3 regions of the Streptomyces sp. NBC_00209 genome follow, and region 3 is predicted to be linked to each of the others. Evidence: riboswitches for the same ligand, from Rfam matches in the RefSeq annotation. Region 3 holds a riboswitch; each other region holds the start of a gene.

The links. A riboswitch is a leader RNA that binds a small molecule or an ion and turns the genes downstream of it on or off. The one in region 3 is predicted to bind cyclic di-AMP.
Positions count from the first base shown of each region.
Region 1: it holds a riboswitch for cyclic di-AMP, as region 3 does, so the genes downstream of both, OG867_RS29005 (transglycosylase SLT domain-containing protein) here and OG867_RS01635 (peptidoglycan DD-metalloendopeptidase family protein) in region 3, are expected to answer to the same signal.
Region 2: it holds a riboswitch for cyclic di-AMP, as region 3 does, so the genes downstream of both, OG867_RS14860 (M23 family metallopeptidase) here and OG867_RS01635 (peptidoglycan DD-metalloendopeptidase family protein) in region 3, are expected to answer to the same signal.

Region 1 is NZ_CP108121.1:6,387,009-6,397,338, reverse strand. Features, by position in the region: gene OG867_RS29035 (geranylgeranyl reductase family protein) at 1-391, shown strand, start outside; gene OG867_RS29030 (thioesterase II family protein) at 459-1,256, shown strand; gene OG867_RS29025 (TetR/AcrR family transcriptional regulator) at 1,246-1,956, opposite strand; gene OG867_RS29020 (DHA2 family efflux MFS transporter permease subunit) at 2,036-3,508, shown strand; gene OG867_RS29015 (SpoIIE family protein phosphatase) at 3,545-6,049, opposite strand; gene OG867_RS29010 (antitoxin) at 6,189-6,377, opposite strand; gene OG867_RS29005 (transglycosylase SLT domain-containing protein) at 6,683-7,549, opposite strand; cyclic di-AMP (ydaO/yuaA leader) riboswitch at 7,553-7,737, opposite strand; gene OG867_RS29000 (2,3-dihydro-2,3-dihydroxybenzoate dehydrogenase) at 8,159-9,004, shown strand; gene OG867_RS28995 ((2,3-dihydroxybenzoyl)adenylate synthase) at 9,057-10,330, shown strand, end outside.
Region 2 is NZ_CP108121.1:3,303,941-3,314,270, forward strand. Features, by position in the region: gene OG867_RS14855 (aldo/keto reductase) at 1-698, opposite strand, end outside; gene OG867_RS14860 (M23 family metallopeptidase) at 886-2,055, opposite strand; cyclic di-AMP (ydaO/yuaA leader) riboswitch at 2,067-2,220, opposite strand; gene OG867_RS14865 (PP2C family protein-serine/threonine phosphatase) at 2,432-3,595, opposite strand; tRNA gene OG867_RS14870 (tRNA-Met) at 3,765-3,838, opposite strand; gene OG867_RS14875 (hypothetical protein) at 4,118-4,402, shown strand; gene OG867_RS14880 (SHOCT domain-containing protein) at 4,505-4,915, shown strand; tRNA gene OG867_RS14885 (tRNA-Lys) at 4,977-5,050, opposite strand; gene OG867_RS14890 (FG-GAP repeat domain-containing protein) at 5,162-7,291, opposite strand; gene OG867_RS14895 (FG-GAP-like repeat-containing protein) at 7,339-10,330, opposite strand, start outside.
Region 3 is NZ_CP108121.1:344,596-354,925, reverse strand. Features, by position in the region: gene OG867_RS01650 (XRE family transcriptional regulator) at 1-130, shown strand, start outside; gene OG867_RS01645 (DUF6126 family protein) at 174-350, shown strand; gene OG867_RS01640 (tyrosine-protein phosphatase) at 362-1,174, opposite strand; cyclic di-AMP (ydaO/yuaA leader) riboswitch at 1,582-1,737, shown strand; gene OG867_RS01635 (peptidoglycan DD-metalloendopeptidase family protein) at 1,741-2,649, shown strand; gene OG867_RS01630 (SGNH/GDSL hydrolase family protein) at 2,833-3,687, shown strand; gene OG867_RS01625 (STM4011 family radical SAM protein) at 3,706-4,599, opposite strand; gene OG867_RS01620 (STM4012 family radical SAM protein) at 4,607-5,956, opposite strand; gene OG867_RS01615 (STM4013/SEN3800 family hydrolase) at 5,953-6,765, opposite strand; gene OG867_RS01610 (STM4014 family protein) at 6,797-7,942, opposite strand; gene OG867_RS01605 (STM4015 family protein) at 7,923-8,894, opposite strand; gene OG867_RS01600 (STM4015 family protein) at 8,902-9,849, opposite strand; gene OG867_RS01595 (hypothetical protein) at 10,023-10,330, shown strand, end outside.

The DNA of each region.
Region 1 (10,330 bases), 6.0 Mb from region 3:
CGGGGACTCCGGGGGCATGGTGAGCCCGTGGAACGGTGAGGGCATCGGGCAGGCGATGGAGGCGGGCGAGGTCGCCGCCGAGACGACGGCGCTCGCGCTGGCACTGCCGCCGGGGCCGAGGCGGGAGCGGGCACTGCGCCACTACCCGGCCGAGATGAACCGGCGCTGGGGCCGCTACTACCGGCTCGGCAACACGGCGGCCGATCTGGTCTTCAGCCGGTCGGGCTTCCAGCCGGTGCTGAACCGGTACGTGATGGGCTCGCCGGCCCTGCTCAACACCCTGGCCCGGCTGCTCACCAACCTCACGGAGCACCCCTCGCGCGACGCGATCGACCATGTCCTGAACACAGCGGTCCGTTTGGTGCCCACGCCGGGCGCCCGGCGACGCTGATCCGGAACGTGTCCACCGTTCACTGGTGGACGCCCCGCACACCAGATGTAGGAACCGAAGGCGATCCATGCACAAGCAAGAGACCGAAGAGGCCGGCCGGGGAGCGGGCGCGCGTCCGGAAACCTGGCTGCGCCGCTACCACCCCACAAACGCCCGCGCCGAGTTGGTGTGCTTCCCGCACGCGGGCGGCGCGGCGGGGTTCTGGCGCCCGCTGTCCGACGCCGTGCGGCACGCGCTGGACGTGCGTGCCGTGCAGTATCCGGGCCGCCAGGACCGCTACCGCGAGGAGCCCCTCGACGATCTGCACCGGCTCGCCGACCTGATCGCCGAGGCCCTGGCGGCCGGCCCGGCCCCGGCCGGGCCGCGTGTCCTCCTCGGGCACAGCATGGGCGCCTCGCTCGCCCACGAGGTGGCGCTGCGGCTGTCCGGCGTACCGGGCCAGGGGGCGGCGGCGCTGATCGTGTCCGGCCGGCGGGCGCCCTCGCGCCTGGGGGCCGGATGGCCGGAGACGGACGAGGCGCTGCTCGCCCGGGTCCGCGAGCTCGGCGGCACGGACCCGGCCGTGCTGGCCAGTCCGGAACTCCTCGACGTGATCCTGCCGGCGTTGCGCGCCGACTACGCGGCCGTCGCGGGGTACGTGCCGGGCGGCGGTCTCCTGTCGTGCCCGGTCGTCGCCCTCACCGGGGACGGGGACCCGGAGGTGACGCCGGAGGACGTGGGGCCGTGGCGCGAGACGACCACGGGCCCGTTCGCGATGCGGATCCTGACGGGCGGGCACTTCTTCCTGAACGACCATCTGCCGGCCGTCGAGGAGCTGGCGGTTTCGCTGTCCGCCGCTCCGGCGCGGGGGCCGCTCAGCCGCTGACCCCGCCGGAAGCCCCCGACCCCGCCGCACCCGGCGCGTCGGGGGCTTTCTCGGTGCCGAAAGCGCGCAAAAAGGTGTCGACGCCCGCGGTGACGACCTCGGCGACCTCCGCCGGGTCCAGCGGGCGGGTGCCCAGCGCGCTCATCCCCGGCAGTTCGTCGTAGACCAGCGCGATGAACTGGTTGGCCGCCCTGACCGGGTCCCCGATCCGCAGGTGCCCGGCGTTGGCCAGCCGGGCGAGGCGGCCCGCGAGCGCCTCCGTGAACTGGTCGGGCCCGCTGGCCCGTACCGCGTCGAAGAGGTCCGGGAAGCGCACGGCCTCCGCGTACAGCAGCCGGCGTACGGCCTCGGACTGCTCGTCGCAGTAGCAGTCGACCAGCTTGGCGGCCAGGTCCTCGAGCGCGGGGCGCAGCCGGCCCGGGTCGGTGGGGAAGCCGGTGAGGACGTCCAGGGTCTTGGCGTGGGAGCGGGCCGCCGTCTCCGTCAGGACGTAACGGAAAAGCCTCTCCTTCGAGCCCAGGTGGTTGTAGATCGTCGGCTTGGAGACCCCGGCCTCGGCGGCGATCACGTCCAGGCTCGCCTGTGCGTATCCGACCTGCGCGAAGACCCGCAGGGCCGCCTCCACGATCGCCCGGCGCTTGTCGAGGCGCCCGCGGTCCGCCGGGCGCCCGCCCATCTCTTCCTTCTCGCCCACGCTCATACGCCCATGCTACGGTGCCAGCCACCTGATTTAACTACCCAGTTAAATTTTCTGACTGAGCTAGTTCAAAGGAGTTGCCGTGCCTGTAACAAAGCCGGTGGGGAGCGGGCCCGCCCGGCTCGATGCCGCACTGCTGACGCTGGTCGGCGTCATGGTGCTCGGCGGGATGATGTCGTATCTGGACGCGACGATCGTCAACGTCGGGATCAGCACGCTGGGCGGCGAGTTCCACGCGACACTGGCCACCATCGAGTGGGTCACCACCGGCTATCTGCTCGCGGTCGCCCTGGCGATTCCGCTGGCCGACTGGGCCGTGGCGCGGTTCGGCGCCAAGCGGATGTGGCTGCTCGGGCTCTCGGTGTTCCTGATCGGCTCGACGCTCTGCGCCTTCGCCCGGAACGCGGAGAGCCTGATCGCCTTCCGCGTCGTCCAGGGCTTCGGCGGCGGCATGGTCGATCCGATCATGATGACCGTGGTGGCGGGCGCCGCCGGGCCCGCCCGGATCGGCCGGGTCATGGGCCTGGTCTCCGTGCCGATCACGCTGGGCCCGGTGGTCGGTCCCGTGGTCGGCGGGCTGCTGCTGGACCACTTCTCCTGGCAGTGGATGTTCCTGGTCAACATCCCCTTCGCGCTGGCCGCGATCGTGCTGGCCGTCCGGGTGCTGCCGGCGGATCCGCCGCCGAGCGGCGACCCCGTGCCGTTCGACGCGCTGGGCGTGGCGCTGCTCTCCCCCGGGTTCGCCGCGATCGTGTTCGCGCTGTCCCGGGCGGGCGGCGACGGCTTCGGCAGTACGAAGGTGCTCGTCGGGCTCGCGGTGGGCGTCGCCCTCTTCGCCGCGTACGCCGTGCACGCGCTGCGCACCTCGGTGACGCCGCTGCTGGACCTCCGGCTGTTCGGCGGCAGGGGCTTCGGCGCGAGCGTGACCACGATGTTCCTGCTCGGCGGTGGTCTGTTCTCGCTGCTGTTCCTGCTGCCGCTGTACTACCAGCAGGTGCGCGGCCACACCGTGCTGGAGTCCGGGCTGCTGCTCGCCCCGCTGGGCCTCGGCACCCTGATCGGGATGCCGGTCGCGGGCAGCCTCGCGGACAAGGTGGGCGCGCGGAGGCTGGTCCCGGCCGGTGCGCTGCTGATCGGCGTCGGCGCCCTGGTCTTCACCGGTTCGGGCCCGGGTACGTCCCAGGCCGCCCTGACCGCCGCGCAGTTCGCCGCCGGCTTCGGCATGGGACTGGTGGGCGCGCCCACGATGGGCTCGGTCTACAAGACGGTGCCGGGCGAGTCGGTCGCCGGTGCCACGGGCGCGGTCTTCATCCTCAACCAGATCGGCGCCTCGCTCGGTATCGCCGTCGTCGCCCTGATCCTCCAGGGCGGCGGCTCCCACGCCGCCCCCACCGCCGAATCCTTCTCCGACGCCTTCTGGTGGCCGGTCGCCGCGGCCGTGGTGGTCTTCGCCGCGGGTCTGCTGCTGCCCGGGAAGCCCGAGCCCGTACCGGCCGCCGCCGGGGCCCCGGAGGAGACGTCCGCAGGCCCGGAGCCGGTCACCGGCCCCACCTGACGGCGCGCGCGGCGGACCTGGGTGGGCTGCCCCCGGTCAGGCGTCGTCCCCGGTCCACCGGGCCGCGAGGAGCAGGGCGATGTCGTCGGGCCGGTCCGCGGCCTGGCGGGCCCGGCGGATGACGTGGTCGGCCGTGTCGGCGAGCGGGGCGGTGCCCACGCCGGCGAGGGTGGAGCGCAGCCGCTCGACCCCGACGTCGATGTCGATGCCCGCCTGCTCGACCAGGCCGTCGGTGTACAGGGCGAGCGTGGCGCCCGGGTCGAGGTGCAGTTCGGTGACGGGGTAGCCGGCCTCGGGGTCGATGCCCAGGACGATGCCGCCCGGGAGGTCCATGACCTCGGTGGTGCCGTCGGGCCGGCGCAGGACGGGCTGGGGGTGCCCGGCGCGCACGGCGTGCGTCCGGCCGGTGGCCGGGTCCGTGACGATGTAGCAGCAGCTCGCGAACTGGCCGGTGTCCAGGTCGATGAGCAGGCGGTTGGTGCCGCTCATGACCTCCTGGGGGTCGTGGCCGCTGAGCGCGAAGGCCCGTACCGCGCTGCGGACCTGGCCCATGGTCGCGGCGGCGGACACGCCGTGCCCCTGCACGTCCCCGATGACGAGGGCGAGGCGGCCGTGCGTCTCGATCACGTCGTACCAGTCGCCGCCGACGTCCATGCCCTGGGTGCCGGCGAGGTAGCGGCCCTGGGTGTCGATGCCGCGGACGGCGGGCAGCCGGTGCGGCAGCAGGGCGTCCTGGAGGCCGCGGGCGAGGGCCGCCTCGGTGTCGTAGCGCTGGGCCCGCTGGAGGGCCTGGGCGATGAGCCCGGCCAGGGCGGTCAGGACCGTACGCTCCTCCGGGCTGAAGCCGCGCGGCTGGTCGAAGCCGAGGATGCAGGAGCCGACGAGCCGCCCCGAGGCGATGAGCGGGAGGAAGGCGCGGGCGCCGACGTCGGCGTCCATGGGGATGCCCGGATAGGCGGCGGCCAGGCGTTGCATCGACTCGAAGAAGATGGGGCGCCCGGTGGTGAGCGTTTCCACGCCGGGGATACGGGCGTCCAGGCCGACCGCGTCGAACCGGTCCAGGAAGCCGTGCGGGAAGCCGGTCTCCCACTCCAGGTAGAGGTGGCCCTCCTTGAGCAGGTAGATCGCCAGTTGCCGGCCGCCGAAGGCGGGGAGCAGTTCCTCGGTGACCACGCGGGAGACCTGCCGGGCGGTGACGGCCTCGGTGAGCGCGATGGCGAGGGCGACCGGCCGGTAGAGGGCGGCGGACCGGTCGGCCGGTGAGCCGAGCCCCAGTCCGGGCGAGACGACGGAGTCCGGGGTGTAGGCGGGCGTGTCGGTGGGCGTGAGGACCGCGGTCAGGCCGTCGTGCCCCGGGTACAGGGAGACCGAGACCCAGGGGGGCGGGTCGCGGCGGGCGAGGAAGTGGACCGGGGCGTCGGAGAGCATCGCCGCCCGGTAGTGGTCCTCGTACGCCGGGTTCGCGAACCAGGGCAGCGCCTCCCAGAACACCCGGCCGACCAGGGCGGCCCGGGGCCGGCCGAGCATGTCCTCGGCGAGCGGGTTGACGTAGGTGATCCGGCCGAAGCGGTCGAGCGAGAAGATGCCGCGGGGCAGCCGGTCGGCGGCCTCGGCGACGACGGGGCCGATGCCCAGGTCCACCAGGAAGCCGGTCAGGTGCCCGCCGCGGCCGGCGCCGTCGTCCCGGCGTCCGGAGACCTCCAGCAGGTGGGAGCGGCCGTCCGGGCCGCGCAGCCGCATCCGGCGGACGACGGGGCCGTGGGAGTCCGCCGCCTGCCGGGCCAGCGCCCAGAGGCCGTAGACGTCCTCCGGCGCCAGTCTGGCCGCCAGGGCCCCGATGGTGCCGGGGAAGCCGTCGGTGCCGGTGCCGAGGATCGTGTCGAGATCCGCGTCCGCCTCCACGGCGCCGGTGGCGAGGTTCCAGTCGAAGCGGCCGATGCGCACGGGCGGCGAGGTCCTGGCGGGCAGCTGTACGGGGAGCGGCTCGCCCTCCCACTCGGGCCGGGTGCCGACGTCCGCGAGGCCGGCCAGTTCGGCGCCCAGGCCGTCGGCGATGCGCTGGAGCCGGTCCCGGTCGGCGGCGGGGACCGGCTCGTCGCCCGTCGCACCGCGCAGGACGACGAGGACGCCGACCGGTTCGCGGTGGCGCAGCACCGGCACGTACAGGGAGCCGAAGGGGAACGGCAGTCCGGCCATCAGCTGCGGGAAGCGCCGCATGGCGTCCTCGGCATCGGTGAGATACACCGGGCTGCCGGTGCGGAACGCCTCGGCGACCGGGAACGGCCGGTTCACGTGCATCCGCCACCAGGGGCGGAGCAGGGGGCCGGGGAATCCGGCGAGGACGGCGAGCCGGAGCAGGCCGGGGGTGCGCGAGGGGAGGTAGATCCCGCCGGCCCGCCCGTCGACCGCCTCGATCGCGTTCACGACGGACTGGGCGAGCACCAGGGACAGGTCGTCCGGCGCCCGGCTGTCCTCCGGTCCTCGGGGCGGGCCGTCGTTCGGACCGAACGGCAGCCGCCCGGCCGCGCCGTGCCAGGTCACACAGCCAGGATGCTCCCGGGCGGCCGGTGCGGCACGTCGGAGGCGTCCCGGCCCGCGCGGCCTGGGGGGCCGGGACACGCGGGAGCGGTGGACACCACGACTGTGGCGTCCACCGCTCCCGCACGGTCCGTGCAAGCGCCTACCGGCCCTCGTCGGGCGGGCGGTGGTCACCGAACTGGTCGTTCATCTTCTGCTGAGCCGAGTCGACCTGGCCGCCGTACTTGCCGCCGGTCTTCTTGTCGACGTAGTCGCCGCCCTTCTCGACTCCCTGGCGGGCCTGGTCCGGATGCCCCTTGATCATGTCCTTGATCTTGTCGAGCATGCCCATGACTGACCTCCTAGAGACGCTGACCGTTCCAGCATCCACGCCCCGCCGTGCCCTCGCATTCCGGGACGGCCGGGTCCGGACGCCCTACTCGCCAATCGCCTCGCCGACGTGGGCCTTCGCCCGGGGGGTGCCGGGAAGAGCCCGCTGTCTTCCCGGACGCCCTGTTCGACATCGCTTGTGCCACAAGGGTTGTACGGCTTTTCCGCGACAAGAGCGGTACGGCATGCGAAAGGGGTGGAAAGGAGCGCTTCCGCTTCTTTCCACCCCTGCTCACGATCCCGCCCCGAGGGCGGGGCCGGTCTGGATCAGTACGCGCCGAAGACGTTGTCCATCGAGCCGTACGTGGCGGCGGCGTAGTTGCACGCGGCCGTGATGTTGGCGACCGGGTCGTAGAGGTCCATCGACGTACCGGGCACGTGGTACGCGTCGAAGGTGGGCTGGATCACCTGGAGCAGCCCCTTGGAGGGGGTGCCGTTGACGGCGTTGATGTCCCAGTTGTTGATCGCCATCGGGTTGCCCGAGGACTCCCGCATGATGTTGCGGTAGATGCCGTCGTAGCTGCCGGGGATGCCCTGCTGCGCCATGATCGCCAGGGATTCCTTGATCCAGCCGTCGAGGTCGTCGGTGTACGCGACGGCCGTCTTGGTCTCGGCGGGCTTCTCGGCGGCGACCGGGACGACGGTGCGCTCGGAACGGTCGGCGCGGTCGGCGCTCTCGGTCCGGGGGGCGGTGTCGCCGTTCTTCTCGGCGGTCTCCGCCTTGAATGCGCTCTTCTCGGCGGCCTTCGGGGCGGCGGCCTCGGACTTGGCACCGATGGTGAGCTTCAGGCCCGGGTGAATGAGGTCGGGGTTGCCGCCGACGGCACCGCGGTTGTCCTTGTACAGCCGCTCCCAGCCACCGCCGAGGGAATGCCCCTGGGCGATCTTGTAAAGCGAATCGCCGGACACCACGGAATAGGTGGTGGGCGCGGCCTTGCGCACGGCAATTTCCTTGCCGGCGACGGAAGTCGGGGCCGCTGCCTTTTCGGCGACGACGGTCTTGGCGGGGGCGGCGGAAGCCGATCCGGCCGTGATCAGGGGGAGCGCGAGAACGGCTCCGCCCGCGCTGACGGCGATGAAACCGCGGGTCAGGGACGCGGACGTGGCACGACGGTGCTTACCCGTGATGGGCATGGGGTATTTCCTCTCCATCGCCTGCGAGGTGAGCTGTCGGGTTCGGACGGGAGATGTCCGGTCGCGCATGGCGACTTCACCCCTAGCCGCTCCGGATTCCGGACCGGCGGCAAACCTGGTTCCCCCGCTCCTGCCGTACGTGAGTGGTCGGGTTCCCGGACGGTGGCAGGATTCGGCGTTCCATCCGGATTGATGACGGGACCGTAAGCGAGAAACGACGGCCGGAACAAGCCCGGAATTGCTGATCACAATTGTTTTGCAAGATCCATCAAAGGAAATGCTCATGATCGCCCGCGCCGGGGGAAGTCAAATTTCTTGGGACGACTGGGAACCGGGAGATCGGATTGCGCGTCAGAAACAGCCGACGTGACGCTGCCCACTGAGACCGGAATGACGCGTTCGTCCGTTTTGTGTCCATTTGGCAGCATCAAAACCGCCCCGATCGCCCGTAATTGACTTTTTTCCCATGCGGGAACAAAAGGGACATCAAACGACCCACGAGCGGCCGGAATCGCCGGTTCGGACCCCTCGTTCGCGCGATCACTCTATGGTTAGGCTTACCTAAGTATTGCCGCCCCTTGTTCACCGTCATAGGGAGACCCCAGAACCATGGCGCCGCGTTCCGCCCCTTCGTCCCCTCGTCCCGCCGCCCCCGCCGCCCCCGCCGACGAGGAACTCACCGGCAGGCTGGCCCTCGTGACGGGAGCCGGACGCGGCATAGGCGAGGCCGTCGTGCGGGCCCTCGTCGCGCGCGGCTGCCGGGTCCTGGCGACCGACGCGGCCCCGGAGGGCGTCGACGCCCTCGCCGGGGAGTACGGGGGGAGCGTCGTGGCCCGGGCACTGGACGTCACGGACGCGGCGGCCGTCGAGGCCCTGGTCGCCGAGGCGGAGGACACGCTCGGCGCCCTCGACATCGCGGTCAACGTCGCCGGGATACTGCGCTGTTCACCCGTCACCGAGCTGACCGACGAGGACTGGCGGGCGACGTTCGCCGTCAACACCGACGGGGTGTTCCACGTCTCGCGGTCCGTCGCGCGCCGGATGGCGGACCGGGGCGCGGGCAGCATCGTCACCGTCGCGTCCAACGCCGCGGGCATCCCCCGTACGACCATGGCGGCGTACGCCGCGTCCAAGGCCGCGTCCGTCATGTTCACCAAGTGCCTCGGCCTGGAACTGGCCCCCCGGGGCGTCCGCTGCAACACCGTCTCGCCCGGCTCCACGCTCACCGACATGCAGCGCGGGATGTGGCCGGCCGGTGAGGCGCACGACGACGGGCCCGCCGCGCGGCGCGTCATAGCCGGGGACCTGGCGAGCTACCGCACGGGCATCCCGCTGGGCCGGATCGCCGAGCCGTCCGACATCGCCGAGGCGGTCGCCTTCCTCGTGTCCGACCGGGCCCGCCACATCACCCTGCACGACTTGTACGTCGACGGCGGCGCCACCCTGCGCGCCTGACCCGTCCGCCCGGCGCCCCCGAAACCGGACCTCCCCCTGGAGACCTGAAACGATGACTGCCTCACCGTACGAAGACGCCCCGGCCTGGCCCGCGGAGTTCGCCGCCCGCTACCGCGCGGCCGGGCACTGGCGCGGCGAGACCTTCACGAGCATGCTGCGCGAACGGGCCGAGGCCCACGGCGACCGCGTCGCGCTGATCGACCCCGCGCCCGAGCGCCGCGCCTGGACGTACCGGGAGCTGGACGAACGCGCGGCCCGGCTGGCGGCCGGCTTCCGGGCGCACGGGATAGCCAAGGGCGACCGGGTCGTCGTCCAGCTGCCCAACATCCCCGAGTTCGCCGAGGTCGTCTTCGCCCTCTTCCGCATCGGCGCGCTCCCCGTCTACGCGCTGCCCGCCCACCGCGAGACGGAGATCGGCTACTTCTGCTCCTTCGCCGAGGCCGTCGCCTATGTCGTCCCGGACCGGCACGCCGGATTCGACCACCGCGCGCTGGCCACGGCCGTACAGGCACAGGCGCCCACCCTGAAGCACGTGTTCGTCGTCGGCGACCCGGGCGAGCACACCGCCCTGTCCGACGTGCCGTGCGACGCGTCCGGGGAGCCCGAGGACGGGCCCGAGCCGCACGACCTGGCCTTCCTCCAGCTGTCCGGCGGCACCACGGGGGTGCCCAAGCTCATCCCCCGTACGCACGACGACTACATCTACTCGCTGCGCGGCTCCAACGAGATCTGCGGCGTCGACGCGGACACCCGCTTCCTCGTGATCCTGCCCGCCGCGCACAACTTCCCGATGAGCTCGCCCGGCTGGCTCGGCACGCTGTACGCGGGCGGCACCGTCGTCCTGTGCCCGCGCCCCGACCCGGCCACGGCGTTCCCGGTCATCGAGCGGGAGCGCGTCACCATGACCGGCATGGTCCCGCCGCTCGCCCTGGTGTGGACGGACGCGGCCGCCTCGGCGGAGCAGGACCTGTCGAGCCTCGAACTGATCCTCGTCGGCGGCGCCAAATACAGCGAGACGGCCGCCCGGCGCCTCGAACCGGCGCTCGGCTGCCGGCTGATGCAGGTCTTCGGCATGGCCGAGGGCCTCGTCAACTACACCCGTCTGGACGACGACCACGAGACCGTCGTCTCCACCCAGGGCCGGCCGATCTCCGAGGACGACGAGATCCGCGTCGTGGACGACGCCGGACAGGACGTCCCCGACGGGCGGTTCGGGCATCTGCTGACCCGGGGTCCGTACACGATCCGTGGTTACTGGCGCGCGCCCGAGCACAACAGGACCGCGTTCACCGAGGACGGGTTCTACCGCACGGGGGACATCGTGCG
Region 2 (10,330 bases), 3.0 Mb from region 3:
GCGCGGGCACTGTCCACGGTCGTCCCCAAGCGGTACTTGCCGGTGAGGAAGCCGGAGGCCAGCGCGTAGTACGGGACGGCCGCGAGCCCGGCGTCGGCGGCGGTGTCCTGGAGCTCGCCCTCGTAGGTGTCCCGGGAGACGAGGTTGTAGTGCGGCTGAAGCGCCACATAGCGGGCCAGGCCCTCGCGTTCGGAGAATTCCAGCGAGGCGCGCAGCCGCGCGGCACTGATGTTGGAGGCGGCGATCTCGCGGACCTTGCCCTCCTTCACCAGCTCGTCGAGCGCGGTGATGATCTCCTCGACCGGGACGGTCTCGTCATCGAAGTGCGTGTAGTACAGGTCGATGTGGTCCGTGCCGAGCCGGCGCAGCGACTCCTCGGCGGCCGACTTGATCGTGGGTGCCGAGAGGCCCTTGTAGCCGGGGAGCGCGCCGACCTTGGTGGCCACCACGACGTCGGACCGGTTGCCGCGCGACGCGAGCCACGTGCCGATGACCCTCTCCGACTCGCCGCCCTCGTTGCCGGGCACCCAGTGCGAGTAGGCGTCGGCGGTGTCCACGAAGTTGCCGCCGGCCGCCGCGTACGCGTCGAGGACGGCGAAGGACTGGGCCTCGTCCGCGGTCCAGCCGAAGACGTTTCCACCGAGGCAGAGCGGGAAGACCTGGAGGCCCGACGGGCCGAGATTGCGCAGTGAAGTCATATGTGGAACAACAGCTTCCGGCCTGCCCGCTATTCCGTGCCCCATCCATCCGGAAGGCTGCCGCATCCGGCAGCTGCGGCCACGCAGACCGGCAGCCCTGACGTCGGGGGTGTGCGTCAGGGCTGCCGGGGTTCGGACGGCCGCGGGCAGGGAAGAGCCCGGGCTCAAGAATGCGGAGCGGAAGTGCTCAGACCGTGAGACCGCGGGCGCGCAGCCAGGCCATCGGGTCGATGCCGGTGCCGTCGGGGGTGTGGACCTCCAGGTGGAGGTGCGGGCCGGTCACGTTGCCGGTCGCGCCGACGCGGCCGATGGTGTCGCCGGTGGTGACCTTCTGCCCGACCGTGACGCCGATCGAGGACTGGTGGCAGAACCACAGCTCGGTGCCGTCCTCCAGCTCCAGCACCGTGCGGTAGCCGTAGGCGCCGGACCAGCCGGCCGACTTGATGGTGCCGGTGTGGATGGCCTTGATCGGGGTACCGGTCGGGGCCGCGAAGTCGAGGCCCGTGTGGTAGCCGGAGGACCACATCGAGCCGGCCTCGCCGAACGTCGAGGTGATCGTGTACGAGGAGGTCGGGATGGCGTAACTGGCGGCGAGCTTGGCCAGGCGCAGGGCCTCGGCCTTCTTCTTCGCCTCCTCCTCCGCCTTCTTCTTCTCGGCGGCGGCCTTGGCCTCGGCCTCGTCCTGCTGCTTCTTCGCCTCGGCGGCCGCCTTCTCGGCAGCTGCCTTCTCCTCGGCCGCCTTCGCCTCGGCGTCGGCGGCGCCCTGCTGCTGCTCGGCCTGCTGGAGGATGCGGGCGCGCAGCGCCTCGCCGGCGTCCGTGGTGCCCTGCTCGGCCTCGGCCGTGGTGATGCCGGCGGTCGTCAGCGGGGCTGCGGCGGTGGCGGCAGCGGGGGTCTCGGCCGCGCTCTCGCCGGAGAACAACGCCCCCACGCCGGGAAGGGACTTGGCGTCGGGGAGATTGTCCGCGATGGAATCGGGAAGAGAGATGGAGACCGGCGGCTTGCTCTGCGCGGTGGCCATGCCTCCCGCGCCGACGGCCGCGATGACACCGACGCCGAGGACGGTGGAGCTACGGGCCAGACCATTGCGCTGCTTGGCGACACGGTGCTTGCCGCGGACGGGGCGAACGGACTCCTCGGTGGGGTTCCATTCCTCCCAGGCCCGCTCGGAGTCGGCGTCATCGGCGCGGAAGCCGCTGCCGAAACCGGCGCCGGTGGCGAAGCCGTTGCCCCGATCGGTCGTGTAGTCGCTTCCCTGTTCCGGGATGTACGCGGTGCCGGGGCCGGACACGAAGTCGGCGCCGTACTCGGGCACGAACCGGGAAGGTGATTCGGGGGCAGGCTTGTTGGACGCCACGCGGGCGCACTCCTTTCCTTCCTTCTCGCCTACCGGGTTAGCTGACGGGTTCGGAGCAGGAAGGTCTCCTACGGGTTCCTCCGCCTCTTGTGAAGACGAAGATGCCCGATTCACCCCATGTAGGTGGTTCCCCGGTTCCCTTGCGGAATTCGGCGCACGCGCACGGCGCCGTCCCTGACGACGGCTGGGACAACCGCGCTGCGTTATCGAACGTTAATAGACAGACGGGTCCGATTCCAAGCTGTTCCCACTGATCGTTCACGCGCTTGGCCTGGACTTTATGGGACACAACCGGGTGGAATCGGGCGAGTTGATCAGCGTTCGGTCACTACGCTTTTTCCGACGTTGCGTCAAATGTTATGCGGAGCGGCGTCTCTCAGTCACGCAGTGTGGCACCCCCCTTGACGATCTTCACCGTCCTGCGCCGGTCGGGCTGTCCCTTGGCCGGCCGAGCCACCGCGAGCAGCGCCATGTCGTCGGTCGACTCGCCCCCCGTATGCCGCCGTACGTCGTCGGTCAGCGCGGACAGCAGCTCCTCGGGGCCCGGGAAGAGGCGCCCGCGCAGCCGCTCCGCCGGGTCGTAGAAGACGCCCTCGGCGTCACGGGCCTCCGACAGGCCGTCCGTGTAGAACAGCAGCGTCCCGCCGGACGGCAGCTCCCACTCGTCCGAGCGGTCCGGCCGCACCCCCAGGTCCATGCCCAGCGGCAGGGCGGGCTCCGAGGGCGTCAGCGCCTCCACCGCCCCGTCCCCGTACAGCAGCAAGGGGTCCGGATGGCCGCGGTTCACCAGCCGTACGCGTTCCGCGCCCGGCGGGATCTCCGCGAACACGGCGGTCACGAACCCCTCGAACGCGTCCAGATTGCTCCGCCGTACCGACTCACGCGCCAGCGCGCGCTCCAGCCGCTGCGCCACGCCCTCCAGCGACTTCTCCTGCTCCGCCGCCTCCCGGAACGCCCCGATCACCACCGCCACCGCGCCGACCGCCTCCAGCCCCTTCCCGCGCACGTCCCCCAACACAAGCCGTACGCCGTACGGAGTGTCAGCGGCCGCGAAGAGGTCGCCCCCGACGAACTCGTCCGCCTGCGCCGCCTCGTACCGCGCGGCCACCTGGAGTCCGCCGATCCGCTCGGGCGGCGCGGGGAGCACGGCCCGCATGGCCGTCTCGGCGATGATCCGGGCGGACGCCAGTTGTTCGCTGCCGCGCCGCACAACACGGTTGATCACCGCGGCCTGGAAGGCGACGGTCAGCACGGTGAGCATCTCGATGACCGGGACCGCGCCCGGCAGGTCCCCCGTGTAGAGCCGCATCGCGGCGATCGCGACGACCCCGGCGAGCCCGATCCGGAGGGTGGCGCCGAGGCCGAAGAACGGCGCGGCGATCAGCGGGGCGGCCGCGAACATCGGGATCGCCGTGAACGCGGGCGGGGTGAAGTAGTCGAAGACCACTCCCACGACGATCATCGTGGCGGGCAGCACCCGGACGAATCGACGGCTGTCCACACCGTCACGCCCTCGCCACCGTCGCGCCCACTTCCCCACCTGCGGTCTCCTGCCCGGTGCGGCCACGGCCGATACCGCGCACCTCTCTCAGCCTCGCGCCCGCCCGGCAACCGGGCGAATCCTCGGCCGCCGATGGGGCGAAAACGCGTAGGCGCCGACAACGCATCAGGCCCGGCACGCTGTCAGCGTACCGGGCCTGATCCTTCAGTAGCGGGGACAGGATTTGAACCTGCGACCTCTGGGTTATGAGCCCAGCGAGCTACCGAGCTGCTCCACCCCGCGTCGGTAAACACAACTCTACTGCATGTTCGGAGCTCTCATGACCACCCGTCCCGCACACCCCGTGCGCACCGACGGCGCGGACCGCGGCCCCCCTTGACCAGAACGCCAAAGTGCCGAAAAAGAGAAGGCGTTGCGAGGGAACATGTGTTCTTTCGCAACGCAGCTGCTGCACCCCCGGCTCGGTGGGCTGCCGTGCGAGCAGGCCCCCGACCGCGCATGCCGGCGCGCGGAGAGCCGCTCCCGGTCTCTGATCGCAGCCTGCCTGGAGGGCTCTCGACCATGGCCGCACCACTCGCCTCCGATCACACCCCCGCCTCCTCGGCCGCCCCGCCGTCACCCGTACGCGCCGCCGCCAAGAGCGGCCTCATCGGCGGTGCGATGGGCGCGGCGATGAGCGCGGCGGTGAACTACCTGGCGATCGGCCTCCCGGGCAGCGCGTCCAGCAACGCGTTCAACCACGCGATATCGGGCCTGATCAGCGGGTTCCTCGCCGGTTTCATCGGCATCATGGTCCACGGCAAGAAGGCGGCCGCAGCCGCCGACGCGTCCGAGCCGGAGAAGTAGGCGCCACCCCTCCACAGCGCACCCCCTCCAACGGGCGCACGGACCCATATGGCGATATGACTGATTTCAGACTCAGCCATTTCGAGGCTCCGGGAGTGGACGATGGACGACTATCCCCTGCTCAACCTGTTCTGGACGATGCTCTGGTTCTTCCTCTGGATCATGTGGCTCTTCCTTCTCTTCCGGGTCATCATGGACATCTTCCGCAGCGATGACCTGAGCGGCTGGGCCAAGGCCGGCTGGCTGATCCTGGCGCTGGTGCTGCCCTACGTGGGCGTGCTGATCTACGTGATCGCCCGCGGCAAGTCCATGGGCAAGCGCGACGTCCAGGACGCGAAGGAACGCGACGCCGCCTTCAAGGCGTACATCAGGGACGCGGCGGGTACGGAAGGCGGCGGCAGCCACAAGAGCGGCGGCCATGTCGAGGACCTGTCGAAGCTCGCCGACCTCAAGGACAAGGGCGCGATCACCGAGGAGGAGTACCAGCGAGCGAAGTCGAAGCTCCTGGTCTGACGCCCGCCCCCGCACATGACAGAGCCCCGGGTCGCGCACGCGCTGACCCGGGGCCACGAGGTAGGCCGTGTGGGACTCGAACCCACAACCAACGGATTAAAAGTCCGCTGCTCTGACCAATTGAGCTAACGGCCCTCGGCACATCACCCCGAGCATAGCCCGCCCCGGCCGCGCAGCCGATCGGGTATCGGCTGCGCGGCCCCGTCACCGGGGTGGGGGCGGGCTCAAGGGCTCAGGGCTCAGGACTCAGAAGATGCCCTTGTACGTCTGCCAGCCGGTGGCGATCTGCGTACGGGCTCCGAAGGAGCCCTTGCCGTTGCCGTTGTTGCGGAACAGCTTGCCCGCCGAGTCGCGCACGACGAAGTCGTTCCGGCCGTCGCCGTTCAGGTCGCCGACGCCGATCAGCGCGTTGTACGAGCTGCCCCAGTCCGAGAACACCTTCACGCGCGCCGCGAAGCGGCCGTTGCCCAGGCCGTTGTAGCGCCACAGGCCGCCGCTGCGGTCGTGGCCGAGCAGGTCAGGGATGCCGTCGCCGGTGATGTCGCCGACGCCGGTGATCTGAGCGTACGTCCGCCAGTCGGTGTTGATCCGGGTCTTCGGGAGGAACTTCCCCGCGGCCGTGCCCGCGTAGAAGTAGATGTCGCCGGTGGACGTCTGACGGGCGACGAGGTCGGCCCGGCCGTCGCCGTTCAGGTCGCCGGGCGACGTCAGCACGTCGTACTGCTGCCAGCCGCCGCCGATCACGGTGTGCTTGCTGGTCGGCCTGTAGCCGGAGGTGCCGCAGCTGCCGTCGTACCGGCGCAGTTCGCCGCCGGGCATCCGGACGAGGAGCTCGGAGCAGCGATCGCTGCCGGTGTCCGCGAAGGGTACGGCGACCGTGCCGGCCGGCCAGCCGGTCCCCGACGCCTTGCCGCTGAAGACACCCGAGTCCTGCCCGAACTGGATGGTCAGGTCCCCGTGGGAGTTGAGCGTGACGAGGTCGCCGATGTGGGAGCGGCCCTGGTCGTGGAAGCCCGGCTTGCCGCCGCTGACCGCGATGGTCCCGTTGGCGGTGTACTTCCCCGTACCGTCCTCGGCCGTCGCCGTCAGGGTCCAGCTGTGCGGGCCGTTGCCCGTGTATCCGCCCGCGTCCGTCAGGCCGTCCCAGTCGACGTCCGCCGCGGTCCCGTCACCGCCCTTGAGGGTGCGCACCGTGCGGCCCGTCCAGTCCTTGACGGCGTACGTCCAGGAGACGGGCTTGTTGAACTGCCAGGTGCTGTTCCAGCTCTCCAGCCCGTCGACGCCCTTGATGTCCATGTACGAGTCGCCGAGATCGGCGGCGATCTTCGCGAGGGGCTGCGCGGGCACCCCGCTGGGCACGACGTGCAGGGTCTGCGCCGCGTCGAGATACGCGATGTCGCCGCCGAACTTGTCCACCGCCCAGGTCAGCCGCCGCTGATCGGCGGTCTTCCCCGCGGGGAGCGCCGCAATCGCGCGCGGGGCGGCCGCCTTGCCCGTGTGGAAGTCGGTGAGCAGCAGTTCGCCCGCGCTCCGGTCGTGCCGGACGAGGTAGCCGTCGCCGACGAGTGCGGGCCCGGACGGCACGGTGAACGACTTCTTCGCCGTACGGTCGTACACACCCGCGGCACCGGTCGTCCCGCAGTTCCAGTACACCCAGCGGCCGACCGCGCGCACCTCCTTGATCACGCAGGGAGCGCCGGTGGCCGCCGTCTCCACGACCTTCTTCGTCTCCAGGTCGGTCGCGGTGAGCGCCCCGGTGGCGGTGGTCGCCGCCCACAGCGCGGTGCCCCAGACGGAGGCCGCGCCCGGCGTGCGGACGATGGGCTCGGCGGTCGAGGTGTGGCCCGGGTACATGCCCGCCCGCTGCTTGGCGGGGGAACCGCCGTTGACGACGTAGGCGCGCCCGGTCAGGTCCACGACCTTGGCAGTATCCACGGGGTACTTGACGTCGCCACCGTGGTACGAGTTTCCGGGCGCCCAGAACTTCACCGACTCGGTGCCGGCGTCGTCGCCGTCGACGAACACCGTACCGACGTCACCGTGGCCCGAGGCGACCAGCTCGACGCAGGCGCCGTTGTCACAGGGCACCGTCCCGAGGTGCGCGCCGTTGGCGTACGTCCCGGCGAAGGCACGGCTCTCGCGCGCCCCCACGGTCAGGGCGTCGGCGGACACCCGGCGGTCGTACACCGTACGGTCGCCGGAAGCGCTCAGCTCCGTCGTCACCAGCCGCCCGCCCGCGAAGTCGAGGCCGTACACCCCGGTCGTGGCCACGGTGGCCGGGGCGGGGTCGGCGGCGCTCGCCGGTACGGCGGCCGTGGCGAGGACGGTCGCCCCGGCCACGGCGCCCACGAGCGCGGCGCGCCCGCGTATGAACACGGTCAAGAGAAGTTCCTTTCCGGGAAGCCCGGAGGTCAAATGATTGATCAGAAGAGATTCTTGTACATCTGCCAGCTGCCGCCGACCTTGGTACGCGCCGCAAGCGCGCCCTTGCCGTCGCCGCGGTAGCTCCACAGCACGCCGGACGTGTCGCGGGCCAGCAGGTCCGCGCGGCCGTCGCCGTTCAGATCGCCGGAGCCGACCATCGTGTCGTACATGGTCCAGCCGTAACCGATCTTGGTACGGGTGCCGAGTGTGCCGTTGACGGTGGCCGGGTAGCGCCACACGTCGCCCGAACGGTCGCGGGCCACCAGGTCGCCCTTGCCGTCGCCGTCCAGGTCGCCCGTCCCGGCCAGGAGGTACCCCTGCCAGCCGTAGCCGATCTTCACCCGGGGCTCGAAGAAGCCGTCGCCCTTGCTCTTGTAGAAGTACAGATCGCCCGCGGGCGTCCGGCCGAGCAGATCGGCGCGCCCGTCGCCCGACATGTCGCCGGGCGAGGTCAGGGCGTCGAACATGTTCCAGCCGGTGCCGATCTTCGTGTGCGGCGTCGTGGGCTTGAGCGCGGCCCCGCAGCCCGGCTTGTACGCGCGCAGCTCGCCCGCCTTCGTACGGACCAGGACGTCGTTGCACCGGTCGCCGCTGATGTCCTCGAACGGCACGGCGGCGGTCACGGTGTTGTCGCCCGTCCAGCCGGTGGCCGACACCTTGTCCTCGACCCGCCCGGCCCCGGTCCCGGTACCGGCCCGCCAGTCGGCCTGGCCCGCCGAGGTGAACGCGAGCAGGTCCCCGAACCCGTCGTTGCCGACGAAGTCCCGTGGCGCGGCTGCCGCTCCGGAGACCTTCACGGTCCCGGAAGCGGTCAGGGCGGCACCCCGGCCGTCGGCGGGCTTCGCGGTCAGCGTCCAGCTGTACGCGCCATTGGCCGCGAACCGGCCACCCGCGTCCTTGCCGTCCCACCCGGCCTTCACCAGGCCCCGCGCCTCACCACCGGCCAGCGTGCGGACCGTGGCCCCCGTCGCGGCGTTCCGCAGCGTCAGCTGCCAGGACGACGCGGGCTTCGACAGCCACCAGCGGGGTGACCAGGGAGCGCTCGCGACGTTGACCGATGCCGCGGCGGCGAAGTCGCGGACGGACAGTGCGGAGGCCGACACACCGGACGGGACCACGTGCACCCTGCCGTCCGTGTCGGCGAAGGCGAGCGGGCCGCCGAACCGGTCGACGGTCCACCCCTCGCCCTGCGCGGGATTGGCCGGCCGGCCAACGACGTGGGTGCCCGTCGTGCCCCGCACATCGGTGACGGAGAGGACCCCGTCCTTCTCCCATCCGACGTAACCGTCACCGAGCATCGCGTCCCCGTGGGCGGGGAGACGGACCGACTTCTTCGTGACGGTGCCGTAGACGCCGGAGGTGCCGGTCGCGCACTCCCAGTACAGGTCGGTGCCGTTGGCGCGAAGATCCGTGAGGTCGCAGTCGCCGACGTCGACGCTGCGGACGTTGTCTCCGGTGCGTACGTCGAGCGCTTGGACGACGCCCTGTGCGGCACCCTCCACCCACAGCGTGGATCCGTCGATCGCGAACGCCGGCATGTACGCGTTCTGGGCGGGGCCCGTGTAGACCGGCTTCCCGGTGTCCAGGTCGATGACTTGCAGGCGCGGGTTGTAGTCCTCCGAAGACGGTCCGGGAATCCTTGCCACGGTGTAGCGGCCGGAAGCCTGCATCGTGTCGTGCGGCTGCTGGTACGTGGACTGGTCGTTGACCTTCCGGGCCGGCAGGGACGCCGACTCGTCGAGGACGCTCAGCCCCTCGCCGTTGATGCCCTGGTACGCCAGCCGGCCGTCACCGGTGGACTGGATCTCCTCGCACCAGTCCCAGTCACAGCCCGCGTACTGGTTGAACAGCCCCCGGTCCACGCGCGGTCCGGCCGTCGGACCGCCGCTCGGCGAGACGTCGGTCCGGCGCAGCCGCGCCTTGCCGAACGGGATCCTGTCGACGGTGTGCAGGCGCCCCTGAGCCATGCTCATGCCCTCGACGACGGTGGCGATCGCGGCGACGTCGGCCACCTTCGCCGTGGTGACCCTGCCTTCCGCGCCCGCCCGCAGCGCGTACACGGAACTGGTCGCGTCCTGACTCCCGCTCGCCCTGCCCAGCAGCATCGTTCCGTCGGGCTCGACCACCGGTATCGCCGCGGCACGGTCGAGGACCACGCGCTCCGGGCCGCCGGTCACCGGGACCGCGAGGACGGCGTGGTCGGTCGCGGTGTCCCCGCCGGTCGCCGACGGCCGGGTGTACAGGACCTCGTCGCCGACCACGCCGAGCAGTTTCCCGCCACCCACATCTGTGAGGGTGATCTCGTGGGCGGGCTTCGAGAGGTCCGTCAGGTCCCACACGCGGTAGGTGCCCGTGTCGCCGAACCGCTGGACCACCCGCTGTTCTCCGGGCGTCACCCAGCTGTTGAGGAGGGCCGTCGGGTGCAGTCCCGAGTCGTCCAGCCGGTACACGACCCGTCGGCTGTTCACAGTCGCCTCGACGAACACGCCGTCCGCGCTGCCATGCTCCTGGACGTACAGCGACCTGGCCCCGTCCGGCAGTCCGGCCACCGGGGTCTCCACCACCTGGCCGTTCTTCCAGGACAGCTGACGCAGTCCCGGCTTGCCCTCGGGGGTGGCGGTCGTGACGACCGTGCCGCCGTAGGTGCCGGCGTGGCGCCACCCCGAGGGGATCGGCAGGGACCACTCCTGCCCGGTCCGCATGTCCCGCTGGACGGGCGACGCCAAACCGGTGAAGGTCACGACGTCCGTGCCTGCCACTGTGGCGACCCGCTGCCTGTCCGGCACCGGGACGGCTCGCGTGGACCCGTCGGCGTACGAGGTCCAGTTGTAGCCCTCTCCTGCCTGCCCCCACAGATACCCGGTCGCCCCGGCGCCCACCAGGCGGGCCGCGTTGGGGTTCTGGTTCTGCTCCGCGGGGATGACGAGCCCGGCGGGCGGCGAAGCCTCCGCGCCGGCGGAGGGAGGCACGAACGCCGCCCCGATCCCCAGC
Region 3 (10,330 bases):
CTTCGACTCGCTCACCCCGCACCGGATCGCGGCCCCCGAACCCGAGGGCGCCGAGCTGCTCTTCGTCCACACCCTGCTGCAGAGCCCCGCCGCCGACCTGTGCCTCGGCGGCCAGGTCCACCGCGGCTGAGACGTTCCCGCCGCCGGAGCCCCGGCAGCCAGAGAGGCCAGTCATGCCTGATTCAGAGCACTACGACCCGCTCACCCCGGCCCCGCGCCCCGGCGCCGACAGCCAGGAGAAGAAGATGCCGCGCGGACTCGTCATCCGGCTCTTCGCCTACCTGGTGGCCGGGCATGTCATCGCCGCGTTCCTCTATCTGCTCTTCGCGGTCGGCATGCACAACCAGTAGGCGGGGCCGCCTCAGCTCTCGTCGAGGAGCCGTTCGCGCAGCTGCTCACGGGTGGCGGGCGTGAGCTTCAGCCCTTCGGTGAGATAGCGGTCGGTGCCGCCCCAGGTCTCGTCCATGGCGGTGAAGGCCGCGGCGAGGTAGTCGGGCTGGGCGCCGAAGAGCGGGTTGAGCAGCTCCAGCACCTCCGGGGACATCCCGGCCGACGAGGTGTCGCTGCGCCGGATGCGGTAGCGGCGGTGCGCGTCGTTCGACTTGAGGTAGTCGGCCTCGATGGTCTCCCGCCCGACGCCCACCGCCAGCAGCGTCACCGCGATCGAGAGCCCCGCCCGGTCCTTGCCGGCCGCGCAGTGCATCAGGGCGGGGACGCTGTCCTCGGCCAGGGCGTGCAGCACCCGGCTGTGCTCGGCGGTGCGCTCCAGGATGATCGAGCGGTACGAGGCGACCATGCGGCTGGTCCCCTTGCCGTCGGCCAGGATCGAGCGCAGCTCCGCCATGTCGCCGTCGCGCACCATCCGCCAGAACTCGGCGCCGTCCGCCGGGTCGCTGAGCGGGATGCTCACATTCCGTACGCCCGGCAGATCGATGTCCAGGCCGTCCAGCTTGTGGTCGGCCGCGTTGCGGAAGTCGAAGACGGTGTGCAGGCCGAGCCCGCCGAGGAAGGCCGCGTCCTCGGCCGTGGCGTGCGCCAGGTGCCCGCTGCGGTAGAGCCTGCCGTGGCGCACCCGGCGGCCGTCGGTGGTGGGCAGACCGCCTACGTCGCGGAAGTTGCGGACACCGGTGAGAACGGGCTCCGTCGGCGGGGTCTGCGGCAGCTGCTGCGTCACGGTCACTCCTGGAGGCTCTGCCCCGGCGCGTGTCGCCGACGGGCCCACGACCGCGACGATACGACATCGGTTCCTGGGGCAATCATCTCGGCCGCCCGCTCCGGTGCGGACGATGGCCACGACATGTCCGTATTGCCGGATTATGTAGAACTTGCCCTGGTTGTGCGGGAGATGATCACCCGCTCGTGAGCGGGATCATATCCGTGACGGTGTGTGGTGGCGCCCCGGCTGGGTACTCCCCGCGCCGCGCGGAAAGCCAAGATCCGTAATCCACGGAGTGTGACCGGAATTCCGAGCCGCAATTCCGGTGCGGAATCCGGCGCCGAACATGTGGCTTGTTTCCGCCGTCCCGGCTCGCTTACGTTCCATGCCATCCGGATGGAACGCCCAATCCTGCCGCCGTCCGGAATTCGCACTCACTCACCGTGTGGCAGGAGCGGGGGAACCAGGTAAGCCGCCGACCGGGACGACCGGACGGCTAGGGGTGAAGTCGCGCCAGGCGCGGCCGGGCATCTCCAGCCCGAACCCGACAGCTCACCTCGCAGGCGCCGGAGAGGAAATTCTTCATGCCCAATTCGGGTAAGCACCGCCGTCCCAAGTCCAGCACCATTGCCCGTGGCGTCGTCGCCGCGAGCGCCGGCGGAGCCGTCATCGCGCTTCCGCTGCTCGGCGCCACCGGTGCCCACGCCGCGGAGCAGTCCGCACCGGCCACGTCGAAGTCGGCCGCCGCGCACACCGCCCCGGCCAAGCCCGCGAAGAGCGCCGGCACCACCACGTACTCCGTCGTCTCCGGCGACTACCTGTCGAAGATCGCGGCCCAGCACCACGTCGAGGGCGGCTGGCACAAGCTGTACCAGGACAACCGCGAGGTCGTCGGCGAGAACCCGAGCCTGATCTTCCCGGGCATGAAGCTGACCCTCGGCGCCAAGGCGGCCCCCGCCGCCACCACGTCCGAGGCCCCCGCCAAGGCCGCGCCGAAGGCCGAGACGAAGACCGCGCCCAAGGCCGAGACCAAGACCGAGACGCAGACCGAGGCCAAGACCGAGGCTCCGGCCGCACAGGACAACGCCTCCGGCTACGTCCACCCGGTCCCGGGCAACCACACCACCGCGTACCGCGCCTCCGGCGCCAGCTGGTCCAGCGGCAGCCACACCGGCATCGACTTCCCCGTCTCCACCGGCACCAGCGTGAAGGCCATCACCTCCGGCACCGTCGTCACCGCCGGCTGGGGCGGCGCCTACGGCAACCAGGTCGTCATCAAGCACGCCGACGGCCACTACTCCCAGTACGGCCACATGTCCTCGCTCTCCGTCTCGGCGGGCCAGACCGTGACCGCGGGCCAGCAGGTCGGCCTCTCCGGCTCCACCGGCAACGCCACCGGCCCGCACCTCCACTTCGAGGTCCGCACCGGCCCGGAGTACGGCTCGGACATCGACCCGATCGCCTACCTGGCGTCGCACGGGATCACCGTCTGATCCAGGCACCACCGGCCCGGTGATCCGGGTCGCTGAACGACACAGAGGGACGGCGCACGGCGGTGCGCCGTCCCTCTGCTTATTCCCCCTTTACCGAAAACTGACCGGGTGGTTTATCTCACCACCCGTCAACCCCTTATTACGGTCGCGTAGGTCACATTCCGGGGTGCAGGATATGCGGTTGTGGCAGACGATTCGAACAACCTTCAACAGGGCGCCATCGACCGACAGGGCGCCATCGGGTCGTACGCGGCGATTGGCGACAGCTTCACCGAGGGAGTCGGCGACGCCGGCCCGGACGGAACGTTCGTCGGCTGGGCCGACCGGCTCGCGGTACTTCTCGCGGACCGGCTCCCGGAGCCCGGCCCGGCGACCCGGGCCGAGGGCTCACCCGTTTCCGCGCACGGGGACTTCCGGTACGCCAATCTCGCCGTACGAGGACGCCTCCTCGACCAGATAGTCGAGGAGCAGGTGCCCCGCGCCAAGGAACTCGCCCCCGACCTGGTGAGCTTCTGCGCCGGCGGCAACGACATCATCCGGCCGGGCACCGACCCGGACGACGTGGCCGAACGCTTCGAGCGGGCGGTCGCCGACCTCACGCGGTCGGTCGGCACCGTCATGGTCACCACCGGCTTCGACACCCGCGGCGTCCCCGTGCTGCGCCATCTGCGCGGCAAGATCGCCACCTACACCGCTCACGTCCGGGCCATCGCCGACCGCTACGACTGCCCGGTCCTCGACCTGTGGTCGCTGCGCTCCGTGCAGGACCGGCGCGCCTGGGACGGCGACCGGCTCCACCTGTCGCCCGAGGGCCACACCCGGGTCGCGCTCCGCGCCGCCCAGGTCCTCGGCCTCGACGTGCCGGCCGACCCGGACCAGCCGTGGCCGCCGCAGCCGCCGCGCGGCACGCTGGAGATCCGCCGCGACGACATCCACTGGGCGCGCGAATACCTGGTCCCGTGGATCGGGCGGCGGCTGCGCGGCGAGTCCTCCGGGGACCACGTCGAGCCGAAGCGGCCGGACCTGCTGCCGCTCTGACCGGCCCCTCCGCTGTCCTCAGTCGCCCCGTGACCGCGTCGCGGCGACCGGGGACAGCGGCAGCACCTCCGGGACCCGCTCCAGGACCCCGCCCGCGAAGACGTCGTACAGCGGCAGCGTCTCCAGGTGCACATAGCCGATGTGGCAGTCGCAGACGGCGAGCGGGCAGGCCCGCGGCCCCAGCGCCCGCCGGTAGCTCCCGTCGTACAGATTGCCCAGCTCCGCCCGGACGAAGTGGCAGCGGCGCACCGTGCCCTCCCCGTCCACCGAGATCACCGACTCACCGGTCCGGCAGGGCAGCCCCGCCGAGCGGTGCGGATGGCGGCTGTACGGGAACAGCGGGTCGATCGCCGTCCACCGCTCCGCCTCCTCGTCCGTGTAGGTGTGCCCCTCGGCGGCGTTGACCCAGAGGTAGACCTCCTCCGGGAGCGCCGCGCGCAGCCGCCGCGCCTCGCCGAGATGGGCGTCGAACCCGACGACGCCCACGCTGTGCCGGACCCCGAGGTCCCTCAGCTCCGCGCACCGGCCGAGGAAACGCTCGTACGGCGTCTGCCCCGGGTGGTACGTGCACCACAGCGCGATCCGTTCGCGGGCCGCCTCCGGAGCCTCGGCCAGCCACCGCGTACGGCCGCTCAGGTTCGTCTGGATCGCGACCCGGCGTACGTGCGGGAGGCCCGCCAGCTCCACGATCGCCCTGCGGTACCAGGACCGCACCAGGCCCTCGCCCCACGGCGTGAACAGCACCGAGATCCGGTCACCGGTCTGCGCCGCCACCCACGCGGTGAACCGTTCGAGCGCCGCCCGGTCCGCCCGCAGCTGATCCGGGCTGTCGCGCCGCTTGGCGAAGGGGCAGTACGGGCAGTCGTAGTCGCAGGAGGCGAGCGGGCCCCGGTAGAGAATCGTCAGGTCCACGGGTCCCTCACTTCAGCTCGTAGGCGGCCATCGCGGCCCGCACGGCGGGGGAGAAGAGCTCCGGGCCCAGCGCGTCCGAGTACGCCAGCCCCTCCGGCGACAGCCGCAGCAGCCCCTGCGCCCCCGCGTCCAGCCAGCCCCGGGCCTCGAACCGGGCCAGCTCCTCCGGGAAGTCCTCGTACGGCGAGGTGCCGAACCGCTCGCGGTACTCGTCCACGGCCATGCCCTGCGCCTGGAGCACCGACTGGAGGAGATGGCGGCGGCGCGCCTCGTCCCCGTCGGTGTACCGCCCGACCTCGGCGCGGGAGAAGTCCGCGGTGGCCGTGTAGGCGTCGATGATGCCCCGCACCTCGCTCATCCGGACCGCGTAGTCGAAGGAGTAGTGCAGCCGCGAGGTGTAGGAGCGGGCGCCGCAGCCCAGGCCGATCATGCCGTCCGTCTGGCAGGCGTAGTCGTCGGGGCCCTCCGCGCGCGGGGCGTCGGCGCGGCGGAACATCCGCATCGACACCTGCTCGTAGCCGTGGGCCAGGAGGTGGTCGCGGCCGGCCCGGTAGAGGCGCAGGCGCTGCTCGTCCCAGGCCGCGTCGGACTCGCTCTCCGACAGCCGGCCCAGCGCGGTCAGCGGACGCTTGTAGAGCGGGTAGAGGTACAGCTCCTCCGGACGCCAGCGCAGCGCGGCGTCCAGCGAGGTCTGCCAGGTCCGCTCGGTCTGGCCGTCTATGCCGTAGATCAGATCGATGTTGAGCACGGGTATGGAGGTGTCCCGGATGAGGCCGAGCGCCTGCTCCACGTCGGCGGCGTGCTGCGGGCGCACCGCCGCGCGGGCCTCGGCCTCCACGAAGGACTGCACCCCGATGCTGATCCGGGTGGCGCCCCGCTCGGCGAGCACGGCGAGCCGGTCGGCGGTCGCGGTGGACGGGGACGTCTCCACGGACAGCGGGACGGACCGCAGATCGGCGCCCATCCGCTTCTCCGCGATGTCGCACAGCCGCTCCAGCTCGCCCGCCGTCAGGAAGGTGGGCGTGCCCCCGCCGAACGCCGCCGCGGCGAACCGTACCGGCTCCGCGTCGCCCAGCGCGTCCCGTACGGCGCCCGCCTGCCGGTCCAGCGCGTCGAGATACCGCGAGGTCAGCTCGTCGGGGGCACCGATCCGGGTGAAGAGGTTGCAGAAGCCGCAGCGGACCTCGCAGAACGGGATGTGCAGATAGAGGGAGAGCGCGTCCTTGCGTTCCCCGGCCCACAGCTCGCTCAGCCCGGGCCGCCCGCCGGGCCGCTCGGCGAGCGGGCGGTACGCCGTCTTGTGCGGATAGGCGTACACATAGCTCTCGTACGGGCGGACGGTGTGCGTCACGGTCATCGGACGGCCCCCGGTTCCAGGAAGAAGTGGGCGTACGGGACGGTCCAGACGGACTCGTGACCGAGCCGGTGGCCGGTGTAGCCGTCGTCGCCGTAGGCCGTGCCGTGGTCGGAGCAGACGATGGCGAAGGCGCGGCGGCGGCTGCTCGCGGCGGCGAAGAGCCGGCCGATGTGGGCGTCCACGTATTCCAGGGCGGCGGCGTGCGTCGCCCGGCTGTCACCGGCGTCGCGGGTCGCCCCGGCCCGGTGGAACCAGTTCGGCTGGTGGAGCGCGGAGACGTTGACGAAGAGGAACAGCCGCTGCTCGGGCGGCAGGGCGGCGACCACCTCCTCGGCGCGGGTCACCTGCGCCTCGAACGAGGTGGACGAGGGCACCCCGAACTCCGGCTCCCAGTGCGCCTCCTGGAACATCCCGGGGAGCACCGAACCGAGCGGCCCCCGAAGGTTGAAGAAGCCCACACCACCGATGCACACCGTGCGGTAGCCCTCCTTCGCGAGCCCCGACACCAGGTCCGGGGTGTCGAACACGAAGGTGCGCTCCGCCGTGGTCTCGCTGCCGGCGAACCGGGCGGCGAACAGCCGGGGGTGCGGCCCGGGCGCGGCCGGGGTGGGCAGGAACCCCGCGAACATCGCCTGGTGGGAGGCATAGGTGAAGCTGCCCGGGGCATGCCGCTTCTCCCAGACGCCGCCCGGCAGATGGCGGGCCAGATGCGGGATGCGCCCGGCGGCGGCCAGCTCGGCCGCGACGTCGTACCGCAGGGTGTCCAGGGTCACGAACAGCAGGTCGTGGCTGCCCACGATCTCGCTCATGTCGGGGTCGGGGCAGTGCGCGGAGCTGTGCTCAGGGGGTGGTGCTGACACGGTCGTTCCTTGCTCGTTCCAGTACGGCGGCGATCTGCGCCGCGTAGGTGTCCAGGCCCTCGGCGCCGCTGCCGGGCAGGCCCGTGAGCCCGGGCAGCAGATCCCCGAAGGCGTTGACCTCGCCGACGGCGAAACGCCGCCAGCCGGTCAGGGGCAGCAGGTCGACGCCGACGCACAGGGTGTCCGGGAAGGCGGCGGCGGCCCGCTCGCAGATCGCCAGGGCCTCGTCCCAACTGCCGCCCGCCGCCTCGATCGCCGCCCGCACCCCGGCCAGGTCGCCGCGCGCCCCGCCCAGGTGCAGATTGGTCATCGGCGAGGCGCTGGTGCGCACCACGGCGTGGGTGGCCCGGCCCGCGACCACGACGACGCGCAGATCGGCGGCCCGGCCGCGCTGGGTGGCCTTGGGCAGCCAGCGCTCGATGTGCAGCCCGTCGGGCGCCAGCGCGTCGATCACCGCCGCGATCTCGCGCTCCGTCGTGCAGCGGCGGACCCGCAGCGAGTTGTGGAGGCGGCCGGCCGGGTCCCGCTCGACGGAGGTGGCCGCCCGGATCCTCCCCCCGCCCGCCGTCTCCACGGCCAGCACCCCGGAGGCGGACGAGCCGTGCGCGGGCTTCACGAACACCCGGGGCATGCGGTGGGCGGCCATCAGGTCCCGTACGTCGTCCCAGCCGTGCACGGGGGCCCCGGCCGGTCCTGAGGTCGGGGACGCGGGAACGGGGACCCCGGATGCGTCCAGCACCCCGTGGCACAGCCGCTTGTCGAAGAGCGTGGCGATGTCCGCCGGGCCGTCCAGCAGGTGCGCGCCGGCCTCCTCGGCGGCCCGCGCCACCTCGCGTACGGCGGTGGTGAACCGCGCGTACCAGAGGGCCGAACCCTCCACCCGGGTCGGCTCGTCGGCCCCGCGCAGCAGCCGGTCCACCTCCGCGTCCTCGCCGGGTGACTCGATGCGCACGGTCTCCCCGGGCAGGAAGCGCGCACCGTCCGCCAGCACGTCGAGCCAGGGCACCGTACGGGCTTCGGGCAGGCCGGCGGCGGCCACCGCGTCCCGGAAGAGGTTCACCCGGCGGCTGCCCGGATTGCCGACGACCGCGAGGCGCGGCGGGCCGCTACTCACTGACCGCGACATAGCGGGGCTCGTCATCCCTGGGGTCCCAGTAGTCCGCCTCGGAGAGGTCCACGTGGACGTCGTCGCGCCCGGACAGCTCCTTGAAGCGTTCCCTCACCTCGTAGCTGAGGTAGTGGTGGTGCAGGTCCAGGCTGTCCAGATGGGTGAGCGGCTGTCCTTCGAGAAGGGCCAGGCCCCCCGCGTCGCTGAGCGTGCCCATCGACAGCGCCAGGGACTCCAGCTGCGCCACGACCGGGGCGGAGGCGACCGCCACGGCGATCTCGTCCTGGATCTCGCTGTTCTGGAGCCCGAGATGACGCAGCCGGGGGAGGGTGCCCCCGGACAGCAGGGGAGCCATGTCCGCCACCGTGGCGTCCCCCGCATACCACTGGGAGCCGAGCCACAGCTCCAGCCGCTCCAGCGCGGGCAGTTCGCAGGCGCCGACCGCGCGCACGACATGACCGGGCAGCCCGCCGGACTCGAAGCGCAGGGCCTTCAGCGCTTCGTGCCGCACGGGGCGCAGCTCCAGCGTCTCCTCGTCCAGCCCGCTGCCACCGCCTCGTACGACCAGCTCCTCCAGGAGCGGGAACGCCCGGAGGACCGGCGTGATGTCACACATCTGGAGCCACGACACCTCGCACTCCTCGCCCACGACATCGGCGAGGAAGAGAGCGCGCAGCGCCGGGAAACGGGCCGCGTCCGAGGTGATCAGCTCGACCACGGGCGCCAGGGAGGTGTAGTCGCCGTCCCACCAGTGGCCGATCACCAGGGCACGGACCTGCGCCGGGTCGACCTTCTCCAGGAAGTGCTGCCAGACCACGGCGAACTCCTGCCCCTCCCAGCCGCAGTCCAGCCGCCAGGCCATGGCGTCCGGCGTGGGCAGCGTCGCGGGCCACGGGCTGTCGTCGCCCGGCCCCGGCAGGGTGAAGACAGGCAGGTGGTGGAAGGAGCAGGGGTGGTCGATGCCGGTCATCGCGTCGTCACTCCGACACCGTGACGTACCGGCCCGCCGGGCCCCGGTTGTCCCACGGCTCACAGCGCTCCGAGAGGTCCACCCGGACCCCGTGCGGCGCCAGCGCCTCGGTGACGCGCTGCTCCATCGGCTCGGTGAGGAAGTGGTGGTGCAGGTCCAGCACGTCGAGATGGGTCAGCGGCTGGCCTTCGAGCAGCGCGGCCGCTCCCTCGTCCCCGAGCGTGCCGCAGGACAGGTCCAGGGTGCGCAGCCGGGCCACCAGCGGGGCCGAGGCCACCGCGGTCGCGATCTCGTTCTGGATCTCGCTGTTGCGCAGGCCCAGGTGGTGCAGGGCGGGGAAGCGCGTCCCGGCGAGCAGCGGCGCGAGGTCCGACACATCGGCGTCTCCACCGTACGCCGAGACGCCGAGCCAAAGGTCCAGCCGCTCCAGCGCGGGCAGTTCGCTCTCCAGGACACCGCGCACCACCTCGCGCGGCAGCCCGCCCGTCTCGATGGTCAGCGCCCGCAGCCGTTCGTGCTTCGCGGCCGGGAACACCAGCTCGGAGCCGCCGCGCACACCCAGCTCCACGAGTGCGGGGAAGGCATCGAGCAGCGCGGTGACATCGCTCTGCTCGATCCAGGAGATCTCCGCCTCCTCCATCGTCAGATCCCCGACGAACACCGCCTCAAGAGAGGTCAGCCGGTCGGCGGCCGCGATGACGAGACCGATCGGATACGAGGACTTCTCCTCGTACGACTCGCCCCACTGCCCGATGATCAGGGCCCGGACGCCCGCCGGATCGACCTCCGCCAGGAAGGCGTCGAACTCCTCCTCCCAGGTGCCCTCGTCCTCGTAGGCGTCGATCGACACCCGCCAGGCGGCGGCGTCGGCGGCGGGCCGGGGGCCGCCGTCCGTGCCGGACTGGAAATCGACGGCCGGAAGGCCGAGCAACTCGTGAAGGTGGTCCACGGACATGCCCTGAGCTCCTGATGACGGCGACGGATTGATGTCCGCAAGGTCTATCAAGGCCCACTGACAATGCCGCGACCGCCCCCGCCGGGACGGCTCGGCGGCCGATTGTCAGACCCCCGCCGTAGCGTTTTCGATGTGGCCGGCACACCGGGTGCCACCACGGAGGGGAGAGGTCCGTGTACCGGCAGGGCGATGTACTGATCGTGCCACTGGAGGAGTCGGCGGTGCCCGCGCACCTCCTGGAGGCGGCGGGCGAACTGCGCGACGCACGGGGCCGCCTGGTCCTCGCGCTCGGCGAGGTCACCGGACACGCGCACGCCGTGCCGGGGCCCGGCCGGCTGATCCGGGAAGGCGGGGTGTTCGGTCCGATGCTGCTTCACCTCCCCGAGGGCGGGCGCGTGGTGCACGAGGAGCACGCGACGATCCCGCTGCCCCAGGGCTGGTTTCGCGTGGTGCGCCAGCGGGAGTACGCGCCTGGGGCGGT